Regions from separate parts of the Delftia sp. DT-2 genome, predicted to be linked through region 3. Evidence: riboswitches for the same ligand, from Rfam matches in the RefSeq annotation. Region 3 holds a riboswitch; each other region holds the start of a gene.
What was found. Region 3 has a riboswitch for fluoride ahead of PO605_RS30480 (voltage-gated chloride channel family protein). Riboswitches for the same ligand answer to the same signal wherever they lie in the genome.

Region 1 (4,108 bases), on a different contig from region 3:
TCGGCCGGTGCGATGGGCGAGCCCACGCCCTCGGCAATCGCAACGCCCTGGTCGGTGCAGGCCTGCACATCGATATGGGCGCCGGCCTTGCCGGTCTGCGCGATCAGCTTCAGGCGCGGGAGTTTTTCCAGCAACTGCCGGCTGATCTGCGTGCGTTCGCGGATCAGCACGATGATGTCCGCATCGCGCAACCGCACCGACAGCTGGCCCACACCCTTGACGGTATTGGTGAAGACCTTGGCGTTGAACGGCTCCAGCAGCCGCGCACAGTCCAGCTTGCGTACGGCGTCCTGGTAGTCGTCAAGAATGATGATGTTCATTGCCTGTGAATCTCTCATAAGCCTTTGATTTATCTCTGGGTTGCCGCGCAAGAGGTTGTCGGCAAATGTTCTGATCCGCTTTTGCGCTTTGCCCTGGGCATCATCAACGCCTACCTGAACCGGCCTGCCTGACTATTGTGTGACGCTTGCGCAGCCAGGGCCCCGAGGCCCGACGGTCACATTGTCGTTCAAGCAGCCCCGGGCTTGAGGCTGAAGGCTTCGGCCCGCGCCAGATCGCGCAGCCGTGGTTACACAAGCCGCGCAGATGCCAGCAAGCCCTGGCAGGTGAAGCCGATCACTGGCACGCTCTGTCGCCCGCGCAGCTGTATCAGCGAATTACACCCTGCAACGCCTTGCGGACCCTGTGTCGGACGGGACTTGGGGGTTGCCATCTGCCGGCGAAGCCGGTGAAGGCCGAGAGTATGATGGACCGCGCTCAGTCGCACTCAATCATGGTTCCACCCAGTATTCGGCAGCTCCGCCCTTGACTGTCACTGATGAATTGGCCGTTGCGGTTGTAGATTCCGCCATTGCTGTCGTAGCAAAGTGCACCCTTGCAACTGGATAGAGGAACAGGCTGGGCCGCCCGCGGTGTGAAAACCGGCTTCGGTGGTTCCTGCATCAGCGGCGTATTGGAGCCGCATGCAGCATTGACGCTGGTGATTGCTGCATTGGTGCGTATCCGTTTTTCATCCAGGGAAAGGGTGCGAATGCTGGATACGAATTCCAGCTCCTTGCGCGCCTCCTTGCACTGGGAGGATGCGCCGAGCTGCTCCGGTGCAGGAGCATTCGCCTTGCGGGCCTGCTGTTCGATGACGCGCTGCTGGCTCTCGATCTGGCGCTGCTGCATTTCGTTCATCTGGCGCTGCTGCTTTCGCTCATTGGCCTCTGCGGCCTCGGCCCGTTCGCGGTAGATTTCATCGTCCGATTTTTTTGCGCTGTATCAGTGCGCCGGATTGGTCGCTGCTGCAGGGGCTGTCTGAAAAAATCAGTTTTCCAGAAACATCCTTGCATTGATAGACCTGGGCGGCGGCAGGTAAAGCCAGAAATGTCGCAACGATTGTCAGAGTCAATAGGCGCATATGCATCTCGGTGAATGAATGGGAGTGATGGTATCCCGGTACGGTGAATCGGTTGAGGTTAAGTTATTCCAATAGGCCGCTGCAAGGGATGCAGGGTCGGTATTGCCGCCACGGGATGGCTGCCTGTGCTCGCTTGCCCGGAGTAAACTCGACCACCGCAGCAATGGCTGCACGATGGGAATGGAGCTTCCCGAAACCGCCCTGCAAGGGGCTGATGGCTCCTGCCTTGGTGGGGCGTGTCCTGCCGGTGGCAGGGCCGTGTCTTGATCCTGCCCGGCGCGCCCGTCCCGGTTGTTTGATGAAAGGACGGTCATGGGTATCTACGGTTTCATTTTGGTGTTCGTGGGCGGCGGCCTCGGCTCCGCGCTCCGGCATGGTTCGAACCTGCTTGCACTGCGGCTGGTGGGCAGTGCCTATCCACTGGGCACCTTGGCGATCAATGTGCTGGGCGCTTTCGTGATGGGGGTGGTGGTGGAGTGGTTTGCGCTCAAGACTTCGCTGCCGCAGAGTGCGAGGCTGTTCATCACCACGGGCATTCTGGGCGGCTTCACCACGTTTTCGACCTACGCACTGGAGATCGGCATGCTGTACGAGCGCGGCGACTGGCTCGCTTCCGTGCTGTATGCGCTGGGTTCGCTGGTGCTGGGCGTTGCCGCGCTGTTTGCGGGGCTAGGGCTGGTTCGGATGGTGGCCCATTGAGGCGCCCTGATTGCGCTATGCTGTGCGCCATGGCCCGCCTGAACGCATCGCAGATTATTCGCACCATCCATTGGATGGTGGGTTAGCCAGAGGCCTTCAGCGCCATGCAACCCGCCCAGAAGAGGCGGGTTTTTTCATTCCGCCTCCAGGGTTTTCACAAGCCTTTCAGGAGATGGATATGCAGGTTCTCGAACCGTCCCGCCATGCGGACGACGCCCAGGCCGATTCCCGTACTGCGCGGCCGGCCACGCTGCACATGGTCTGCGGCAAGATCGGCTCGGGCAAGTCGACGCTGGCACGGCAACTGGCGGCGCAGCCCGGCACGGTGCTGGTCAGCGAGGATTCCTGGCTGGCCGGTTTGTATCCTGGCGAGATGCAGTCGGTGGCCGACTATGTGCGCTGCAGCGCGCGGCTCAAGGGATTGATGGGGGCACATGTGCAGGCGCTGCTGGATGCCGGCGTTTCAGTGGTGCTGGACTTTCCTGCCAACACGCTGGAAGGCAGAGGTTGGGCGCGCAGCGTGTTCGAGAGGGTGGGTGCCTCCCACCGCCTGCATTTCCTGGATGTGCCCGATGAGGTCTGCAAGCAGCGCCTGCGTGCGCGCAATGCGGCGGGGGATCATCCCTTTCAGGCCAGCGATGAGCAGTTCGACCTGATCACCGGCTACTTTGTCGCGCCTTGCGCACAGGAGGGCTTCGACGTGGTGCATCACCCGTATGTGCGGGCCTGACCACAAAGGCCGTGCGGCCGCCGGCTCGCCCACTGGAACGCCTCCTCGATCGCCTACTCAATCCCCGCCAGACCGTGCCTGCACTTGCACCCAATAGCGTGTACGGGTGCTCAACTGCAAGGGGAAGCGGCTGACGAGCGCGGCCAGGGCGCGATCGGTGTCGTCCACGGGAAAGGCGCCCGAGACACGCAGGCCTGCCACCTCGGGCGTGCAGCCCAGGTAGCCGGGCCGGTAGCGGGCGAGGGCGTCGATCAGCTGGCCCAGCGGCATGTCCAGCGCGATCAGTCCGCCTTCGTGCCAGCTGGCGGCAAAGGGATCGGCAGACGCGGGTGGCTGGGCGGCGCTGGCCGAGAAGGCGGCGTGTTGCCCGGCCTGCAGCTCGGTGGAGGTGGCTTCGCTGTCCAGGGGCTGCAGGCGCACGGTCTTTTCCTGCACGTTGACATGGCACAGGCCGTCGTCCGCGACATGGACCGTGAAGCGCGTTCCCAGGGCCAGTACATGGCCTTGCAGGGTTTGCACACTGAAGGGGCGGCCCAGTGCGTCTGGCCCGGTGGCGACGAGGATGCGGCCGCGGTAAAGGCGCAGCAGGCGCTGGCGGTCGTCGAAAGCCACGTCCACGGAGGTGGCTGTATCCAGGGCCACCAGGGAGCCGTCGGGCAGCGTCAGGTCGCGGCGCTCGCCAGTGGCGGTGCGATGAGCTGCCTGCCAGTGCTCGAGCGGCGCGCCTTTCCAGGCGAGCCAGGCCGTGGCACCGCTGCCCAGGCCAAGGGCCACAGCACGCACCGCAGAACGGCGATTGGGGTCGGAGCGGCGGCCCAGCGCCTGGCGCGCCAAGGGTGCGGGCAGATGCGACAGCTGTGCGGTGACGGATTGCACGCGCAGCCAGGCGCGCTGGTGGGCGGGGTCGGCCTCGTGCCAGTCCGTCCATGCCTGCTGCAGGCTTGGCGTCACCGCGGTGCCGCGCAGTTTCACGTGCCAGGCAGCGGCCTCATGCAAGGCCCGTCGGTCGTTGCTTTCCAAAGATCCCTCGCCCATGTGGCTATGCCAGGACCAGGCAGCAATGCTCCATCGCCCGGGTCAGGTAGTTGCTGACGGTGCGCAGCGACACGCCCAGGCGCTCGGCGATCTCGGGGTAGCTCAGTTCCTCGAAATGGGACAGGACGAAGGCTTCGCGCACCTTGGGTGCAAGGCCCTGGAGCATGCGGTCCACGTCGAGCAGGGTCTGCTGGACGATGGCCTGCTCCTCGGGCGAAGGCGCCAGCGACTGCGGCAGCTGG
Region 2 (4,108 bases), on a different contig from region 3:
AAGCTCCTCGATGTGCTCCGTAATGGAGATAATTTTCTTCGGAACGCCCATTACGTTCGCAACGTGCTGCTCCCAATGGTCCTCACGGTCTTGTTCAACGATGCGCTTTAGGTACTCAAGGTGCTTCGCTTCAAGTGCTCGCCTAGAAATTCCGCCGCTGTCATCACGCACCCCGCAGTAGATATAGCTGAAGTACTTCTCCGGCTCGGGGCGCTGGAACTTGTCGAATGCGCTGAAGGACAACGCGATGACTCGTGAGAAAAGAGGTCTGGCAGGCTCAAAAGCAGACTCTACTTGGCTGGCTGTCTCTATCGACACCCGCTTTGTCGTCGCAAGGTCTCGTGCAAGCTGGGCTAAAAATTGAGTCTTCCCCACTCCGTTGCGACCAATGATCGCGAGGATTCGGCCTGGCACAGGGTCATCTGGCTGAAGGTCCACGTCTATGGACACTCCCTCTTCAGCGCCTGGAATCTTGCCCGAGTACATGAACCTATAGCCCTTCTCCAAGGGCCGCTCCTCAAGCGTTGCCAGTCCGTCGCGCAAAGCTAGCTTAGCATCATTGAATCGAATCAGCGAATTGCGGAAGCCACTCGACGTTTCGATTTCATCGAGCAACTGCGGCTTCACGACGACGTCGTTCAAAGCATCCAATACCTTGCGATGGGTTTTCGGGAGATGCTTGCGCATGTTCTCGTAGTACTCCAAGTCCTGACCAAGGCTAAAGAACTCAGGACCAAGAGAAGGGAACGAATCGGGGATCTTGGTGTTCCGACTGTTGGTCTGGAGAATCTTCACATCCCCAAGAACTTCTTTGCCCCCGCTCTTTTTGAACAGACAGAGGTGGTACAACGTCTCGAAGTTGTAGTCGTCCCAGTTGTCTACGATGTAAACGACACACGGGAGTTCTGCTCCCTGCGGCAGGACGTAGTCGCGGTTTTTAGTACTCTTGTAGAAATTCATCTCTCCTCCCTAAATTTTATTATATCTGGGCTTAAGACTGGCGAACACCACCGATCCACGAAGCGCGCGCAGATGACCGCTGCCGCCAATTTCAGCAGCGCTTCGTGGATATCCAGCCGTCGTTCAAAGCGGATTCGCAGCTTGCCAAAGCCTGCAAACCAGCTGTGCATCCACTCCACCACCCACTGGTGTTTGCCCAGGCGCTCGCTGCTCTCAATGCCTCGTCTGGCAATGCGGCCAATGATGCCCCGCTGCCTCAGGTGGGCTCGGCATCGCTTGAAGTCGTAGCCTTTGTCGGCGTGCAGCTTTGCCGGTCTTCTACGGGGACGTCCTGGCAGGCCAGCAATCGCAGGAGTCGCGTCCACGCACTTCTCGAATATCGTGGAGTCGTGCCGGTTCGCGCCGCTGACCAAGATCACCAGCGGGATGCCTCTGGCATCTACGACGATATGCCGCTTGGAGCCGAGCTTGCCTCTGTCAGTGGGGTTTGGGCCCGTTTCCTGCCCCTGGGGCTTGGTACCGAGGAGTCATCAATGCTGGCCCGGCTCCAATCGATTTGGTCATGTTCACGCAAGCAAGTCTGCATGGCTTAGTGCAGCGGCTCCCAGACACCAGCGGCGTTCCAGTCGCGCAAGCGCCCCCAGCAAGTCATGCCGCTGCCGTAGCCCAGCGATTGGGGAAGGTCTTCCCATGGAATGCCTGTTTGCGGCACGAACAAGATGCCGTTGAGGACGGCTTCATCGCTGACTGCGAGTTTGCGCGCATCGCCTTTGGCAGAAGGCACGAAGGCTGGGATCAGGGGTTGTAGCTGTAGCCACAGTTCTTTGCTTACGGGTCGTCATGCCATGAGGGCAGCGAGCGTAACTGCTCTGCGGGGGCCTGTGACGAAGTGGTGTTAGCCACTCTTTAGCATGTTTACGACTTTAATAAATCAAAACACCGGCCATCTCGCGGCGCGTACTGCACAGCATCCATGCTTTTTCCTATAATGCAGCGCAAAGAGATGGCGTGCCTCTAAAACCGCCGCACTAGTGCGGCTGATGACGCCTACAGAACCTGGCTTGTTCAGGGCTGTAGGCGCTCGCGCATGCAACTCGTCGTTGGTCAGGCCGATTAATTCGAGCTACCTGACCAATGCGCAAATTCCCCCATTTCGAACAGCTTGAACTGCTTCCCTATCTGGGCAAGTGGTTCATCTTCGCCACCCTCGTGGCGGCCCTGGCCGGCACCGCTTCCGCGTTCTTCTTGCTGTCCCTGGACCTGGCGACGGCCTGGCGTGAGGCCCATCCCTGGATCATCTGGCTGCTGCCCTTCGCAGGCATGGCAGTGGGCCTCGTTTACTTCCTGTTGGGCAAGCGGGTGGACGGCGGCAACAACCTGTTGATCGAAGAGATTCACGACCCCAAGCAGGTGGTGCCGTTACGCATGGTGCCGCTGGTACTGGGCGGCACCGTCATATCCCATCTGTTCGGCGCATCAGTCGGGCGCGAGGGCACCGCCGTGCAGATGGGGGGCGCTCTGGCCGACCAGCTGACGCATGTTTTCCGACTCCACCAAGACGATCGCCGCGTGCTGCTGATGAGCGGAATCAGCGCCGGCTTCGCTTCGGTCTTCGGCACGCCGCTGGCCGGGGCAGTCTTCGGTCTGGAGGTGCTGGCCATCGGCCGTATGCGCTACGACGCGCTGTTTCCCTGCATCGTGGCAGCCTTCGTAGCCGATCAGGTCTGCACCGCCTGGGGAGTCCACCACACCCACTACGCCATGAGCGCCGTGAACAATATCGATGCTTGGAGTGTGGTCGCCGTCATCATCGCCGGCATTCTCTTTGGCCTGGTCGGAATGCTCTTTGCCACCGCCGTGCACAAGATCGGCGCGCTGGTCAAACACCTGATCGCATACCCGCCACTGCGGCCTTTCTTCGGCGGCCTCGTCATCGCCACGGCGGTTTGGGCGCTCGACGCCTACCGCTACATCGGCCTGGGTATTCCGGACATCGCTCGCTCCTTCCAAGAGCCCATGCTGCCATGGGACTTCTTGGGCAAGCTGGTGTTCACGGTCGCCTCGCTGGGGACGGGCTTCAAGGGCGGCGAGGTGACACCGCTGTTTTACATCGGTGCGACCATGGGCAACGTCCTGGCGCCTTTGCTGCATATGCCGTTCGCGCTCATGGCCGCCATCGGCTTTGTTGCAGTATTCGCGGGGGCGGCGAACACGCCCATTGCTACTACCTTGATGGCGATGGAGCTGTTCGGCGCTGGCATCGGACCACTGGCGGCTATCGGCTGCGTCACCGCCTACCTGTTCTCCGGGCATGCAGGCATCTACCACGCCCAGCGCATTGGCCACAGCAAGCACCACAGGCGCAGCCTGACCGGGGCCGAAGTTCCACGCCGCGATGTGGAGGCAACCAAGACCAAGGATCCAGCATGATGAGCACCAAACCGGCCACGCTGGCAGCTCTGCGTCTGTACTTCCCGGGCGCTAGCACGGCCAAGGCCACGCGCTTCTGGCACCGCCTGAGCGCGCCTGCGCTGGCTCATCACCTGCTGGTTGCAGCAAAGAACGCGCACATCCGCCAGGCCATGCTGCATCGGGTCAGCTCGGGCTACCTGCCGGGCGAACGTCTCTCGCACAGCCATGCCGAAGTGCTCGACATGCGACATCCTCAATGCCTGGAACTGCTGGACTCTGAGCAGCGCTTGCGCGCCTTTATGCATGAGCACGCAGGCGAGCTGAACAAGGTGCACGCGGTCTTGCTTCTGGCCGAGCTTCCGCTTGGGCCGTTCCGGTTTCCGGGGGAGGCGCGCCGGGGTACCAAGCCGCCGCCGGATGAACAATGACGGCGAGGTGAGCGGCAATTGTTCGTTGTGAACCTGTTGTTGGTGCACAGATTCTGAGCGGCTGCAGCGGCTCGCATGCAGACCTTCACGAGCCCTTGACGGCCGCGGCGCATCAGCCCAGAGCCCCGTGCTTTCGCCGATCGCTCACTCCTCCCCCGTTCGGGAGGGGGCACAAACTAAAGTGCAGTGGCGCACCGAGTGCTCAGAGCCATTACGCACGTGCGCTTTCGGGTGAAGATTGGCTTCATCAGCGTTGGAGGTCCTGCTGGCCAGATTTCCACATGCAGGAGGAACTGGTGGGCTGCCGC
Region 3 (4,108 bases):
CGACGATGGTCACCAAGGGTGATGGAATTGCCTTGGTGAGGTAGGGCAGGCCGTAAATGATGGCCAGGCCCGCTGCCGTCATGGCGTAGACCACCCAGCTCACGTTGGTGAGCTCGGGCAGCTGCGCCATGAAGATCAGGATAGCCAGCGCATTCACGAAGCCTGTGATCACCGAGCGCGAGACGAAGCGCATGAGCGCTCCGAGCTTGAGCACGCCCGCCAGGATCTGCAGCACGCCCGTGAGCACCGTAGCCGCCAGCAGGTACTGCAGGCCATGGTCCTTAACCAGCGTGACCATGACCAGCGCCATGGCACCCGTGGCCGCAGAGATCATGCCTGGCCGGCCTCCGGCCAAAGCAATGATCACGCAGATGCTGAACGAGGCGTACAGCCCCACCTTGGGGTCCACACCCGCGATGATGGAAAACGCAATGGCCTCGGGAATGAGGGCCAGCGCCACGACGATGCCCGCGAGCAGATCGCCCCGGACATTGGCAAACCAGGTTTGCCGGATGGAAGAAAGATTCATGAGAAAAAGGCAACGCCACCGACGACGGCCGATGCGCTGCAGACTGCGGAAACAACGAGAGAAATGCGCAGCATCAAGCCGCCAAAAGGCAGCGAGGAAGCACGAAAAAAGATATTGAAAGTCCGCTAGAGCAGGGACTTGAAGCGCGCCAGGCTATGGCGGAGTGACGGAGCAGAAATACCCAAGCGGCAGCTCACGGTTCGGAACGAACACTGTGGCTTCGGAGCACTTGGAGATGTAATGCGTCACCCTACTATTGTAGACCGGCAGCCAAGCTTAGGGCCTAAGCGGGTGGCCGATGCGGCGTGGAGCAGGTAGCATCACCACTCGTAATTGCCGAAGACCTCGACACGCTCGATGCCCACCAACTGCGCGATGCACTGCGGGATGCAAGCAAAGAGATTGGATTCAAGAAGGCCGTCATCGAGAAGCTCACGCACGAGAACGCATTCCTTAAGCGGCTGAAGTTCGGTGCGCAGAGTGAGCGGTTCATCAACGCCGAGTATAAGAGCCTGCTGGACGAGATGCTGGGCAGCAACCTGGCGGCAGTGGCCGCCGAGATTGGGGCGCTGCAGCCAAGCCGGGCCACCGGCGAGCGGCAACACCCCCGGCGCGAAAAGCTGCCGCCACACCTGCCGTGTCGCGACGTGTGCCATGAGCCCACGAACACCACCTACGGTTGCGGCCAGGCCATGCAATGCATCGGCGAGGACGTGGCCGAGAAGCTCGACTACCAGCCCGACGTCTTCACCGTCGAGCGCCACATCCACGGCAAGCGGGGGTGCAGGTGCTGCGAGCGGATCGTGCAGGCGCCGGTCGCTCCGCACATTATCGACAAGGGCCCGCCGACGACCGGCTTGCTGGCCCAGGTGCTGGTCGCCAAGTATCTGGACCACCTGCCGCTGCACTGGCAGGAAGCCATCTTAGAGCGAGCCGTACATGCCATCGTGCGCTCCACGCTCGCTCAGTGAGTCTCCTGCGCATGCTCTTGTATGAAAGCCCGAAGCCGCTGTTCGGAATCAAGCAGCTCCGGACACTGGGGATGCCGCATGACATGGCCTTCGAGGTGGTGATGCGTAAGCCACTCCCCCGGCAGGCAGCCCGAGCCGATCTGGTAAGCAGCGCTTGCTCAATACCCGAGCGCCAAGCAACCGTAATCAAGTACTGCGCGAGCGCTGGTGCGCTCCGTCGGTGCCAGAATCGCGTGGCCTTGGCACGGCTGTTGGCGGGAAAGTGCAGGCGCCGAGCGGTCAGGACGTGAGTGCGAGTGTGGGGCTGCCATCGTCATCACTTCTTCTCCCCAGAGGCATTGTCCTTCTTCTCTTGCGTCTGCTTGCGGCGGAACTGAGCGATGTCCGCGATCCGAAGGTCTTCGGGCAAGGCCTGGCGGTGCTTGCTGTGGCCGACGCGCTGCGCGTGATAGATGCCGGTGTGGCCCGAGACCAGGTAGCTCGCGATGCACGCGATGGCAGCGAGCGGGCCGATGGCGGGCCCGAAGAGTTCCACCGCCATGACGATGGTGGCAACCGGCGTATTGGCCGCCCCGGCGAACACCGCCACGAAGCCGATCGCGGCCAGCATCGAGAACGGCAGGTGCAGCACCGGCGCCATGGCGTTGCCCAGGGTCGCACCGATGTAGAACAGCGGCGTGACCTCGCCGCCCTTGAACCCAGTGCCCAGCGACACCACTGTGAAGACCAGCTTGCCAAGAAAGTCCCATGGCGCGGCCGGCGCCTGAAAGGACTCGATGATCGTCGGAATGCCGAGTCCGATGTATCGGTAGCCGTCGATGGCCCAGACTGCCGTTGCAACGACGATGCCGCCCAGGAGCGGGCGCAAGGGCGGGTAGGCAATCCAGCGCTTCATCAGCGCGCCGAGCTTGTGCGTGGCCGTGGCGAACACTAGCCCGGCCAGGCCGAACACGATGCCCGCGGCAACGACGGCGACCACGCTCCAGAAGGCGACCGGCGCCACGGCGGTGACGACATAGTGCGTGTGATGCACACCCCATGCCAGTCCGACCTGGTCGGCCACGATGGCGGCCACCATGCAGGGGAACAGGGCGTCGTAGCGCATGCGGCCGATGGCCAGCACCTCCAGGCCGAAGATCGCTCCGGCCAGCGGCGTGCCGAACACCGAGGCAAAGCCCGCGCTGATGCCGGCCATGAGCAAGATGCGCCGGTCTTCGTGCTTCAGACGGAACAGGTGTGTGAGCTGGTCGGCAAGTGCGCCACCCATCTGCACGGCAGTGCCTTCGCGCCCCACGGAGGCCCCGAAGAGATGCGAGATCACCGTGCCCCCTAGCACCAGTGGCACCATACGCAACGGCACGACCTTCTTCGGGTCGTGGATCTCGTCGATGAGCAGGTTGTTACCGGCATCTACCGGCTTGCCCAGGCGGTAGTAGATCCACCCTACGGCAAAGCCGGCCAGGGGCAGCAACCAGATGACCTGGCGGTGTGCTTCGCGCCAGTTGGTAGCCCTGTCGAGAGCAAACAGGAAGAAGGCGGAGGCGGAGCCGGCCAGGAAGGCGACGACGCTGGCGATGACGAGCCACTTGCCTATATATGGCAGAAGCTCGAGTTGTTCGGGGCGGCGAAAGCTGGTCATGTGGATCAGGAGCGAAAACAAGGGCCTGATCGACCAGCAAAGCAGATGTGAACGCGAACGCCTACAGCCCTGTGATGTGATCAGGTGTCTGTAGGCATCATTAGCTGCGGCGATGCCGCGACGGTTCATGGAGGAATGCCATCTCCAGTGGCGCGATGATAGCTGGCGGCCGCAGCAAAGTAAATTCTCTGGGGGCTTCAGCCGTGACTTACCAGGGGCTGGTGCCAGCGATGAGGCAGAAGCTCGGCGATTTGGAGGTGAAGTTGACGCGGACCGGCGGTCGGTTTCTGGTTTGTTTCTCAAACCATTGACGTCTCCCCCGAATTCCTGACCTTTCAAAACTGGAAGTGGGGTCGCTTTCCGGCAGTCCCGAAGGGGCGCAAGGACAAGCAATCAAGAGGTCGAGATTTTCCGAGGAGCAGATTGCATAAGCGCTACGACTGGCCGAGTCGGGCAGAAGAAGCTCGGTGACCTGGGCGTCATCGAGCTCAGACGCTTGACGATGCTGGAGCATGAAAATGCCCGTCTGAAGATCGTGGCCGACCCGACGTTGGACAAACAGATCCTGCAGGAGGTTGTCCGAAAAAAGCTCTGAAGGCTGTCAAGCGGCGTGAGCTGGCAGCCTGGATGCAGGAGAGCTTCAAAGTGAATGCGCGCAGGTCGTGCAGATTGGCGCTGCTGAGGCCCTCGGTCTGGTATCAAAAGAGCGAGGCGCTCGATCAAAGTTCGCAGCACCTGCGCATCCGGGAGATCGCGATGGATCGCCCACGGATAGGCTATTTGCGCGTGCTGTTCATGCTCAAGCGGGAAAGATGTACGGTCGGCAAGAAGCGGGTCTATCGCCTACACTGACTTGAGGGGTTGCAGCTTCGCACAAAGGTCAAGCGCCGCAAGCGCATCAGCCTGCAACGGGACCGGACCTGCGCTGGCGCATGGACTTCGTGCACGATCACATGCTTGATGGTCGGG

Region 1: linked by a shared signal. The riboswitch ahead of crcB (fluoride efflux transporter CrcB) and the one ahead of PO605_RS30480 (voltage-gated chloride channel family protein) in region 3 are both predicted to bind fluoride.
Region 2: linked by a shared signal. The riboswitch ahead of PO605_RS06615 (voltage-gated chloride channel family protein) and the one ahead of PO605_RS30480 (voltage-gated chloride channel family protein) in region 3 are both predicted to bind fluoride.

What each region holds. Positions count from the first base shown of each region.
Region 1 covers NZ_JAQOTI010000005.1:75,081-79,188, reverse strand. The annotation lists gene PO605_RS09820 (D-2-hydroxyacid dehydrogenase family protein) at 1-320, opposite strand, end outside; gene PO605_RS09815 (DUF4124 domain-containing protein) at 757-1,179, opposite strand; gene PO605_RS09810 (DUF4124 domain-containing protein) at 1,238-1,402, opposite strand; fluoride riboswitch at 1,570-1,633, shown strand; gene crcB (fluoride efflux transporter CrcB) at 1,715-2,101, shown strand; gene PO605_RS09800 (AAA family ATPase) at 2,280-2,831, shown strand; gene PO605_RS09795 (FecR domain-containing protein) at 2,889-3,866, opposite strand; gene PO605_RS09790 (sigma-70 family RNA polymerase sigma factor) at 3,871-4,108, opposite strand, start outside.
Region 2 covers NZ_JAQOTI010000003.1:360,525-364,632, reverse strand. The annotation lists gene PO605_RS06625 (ATP-dependent nuclease) at 1-960, opposite strand, end outside; partial or broken gene PO605_RS06620 (IS5 family transposase) at 957-1,780, opposite strand; fluoride riboswitch at 1,951-2,017, shown strand; gene PO605_RS06615 (voltage-gated chloride channel family protein) at 2,095-3,390, shown strand; gene PO605_RS06610 (DUF190 domain-containing protein) at 3,390-3,800, shown strand; partial or broken gene PO605_RS06605 (chromate transporter) at 3,987-4,108, shown strand, end outside.
Region 3 covers NZ_JAQOTI010000038.1:133-4,240, reverse strand. The annotation lists gene PO605_RS30490 (SulP family inorganic anion transporter) at 1-529, opposite strand, end outside; partial or broken gene PO605_RS30485 (IS66 family transposase zinc-finger binding domain-containing protein) at 835-1,497, shown strand; gene PO605_RS30480 (voltage-gated chloride channel family protein) at 1,817-3,139, opposite strand; fluoride riboswitch at 3,224-3,294, opposite strand; gene PO605_RS30475 (IS3 family transposase) at 3,767-3,991, shown strand.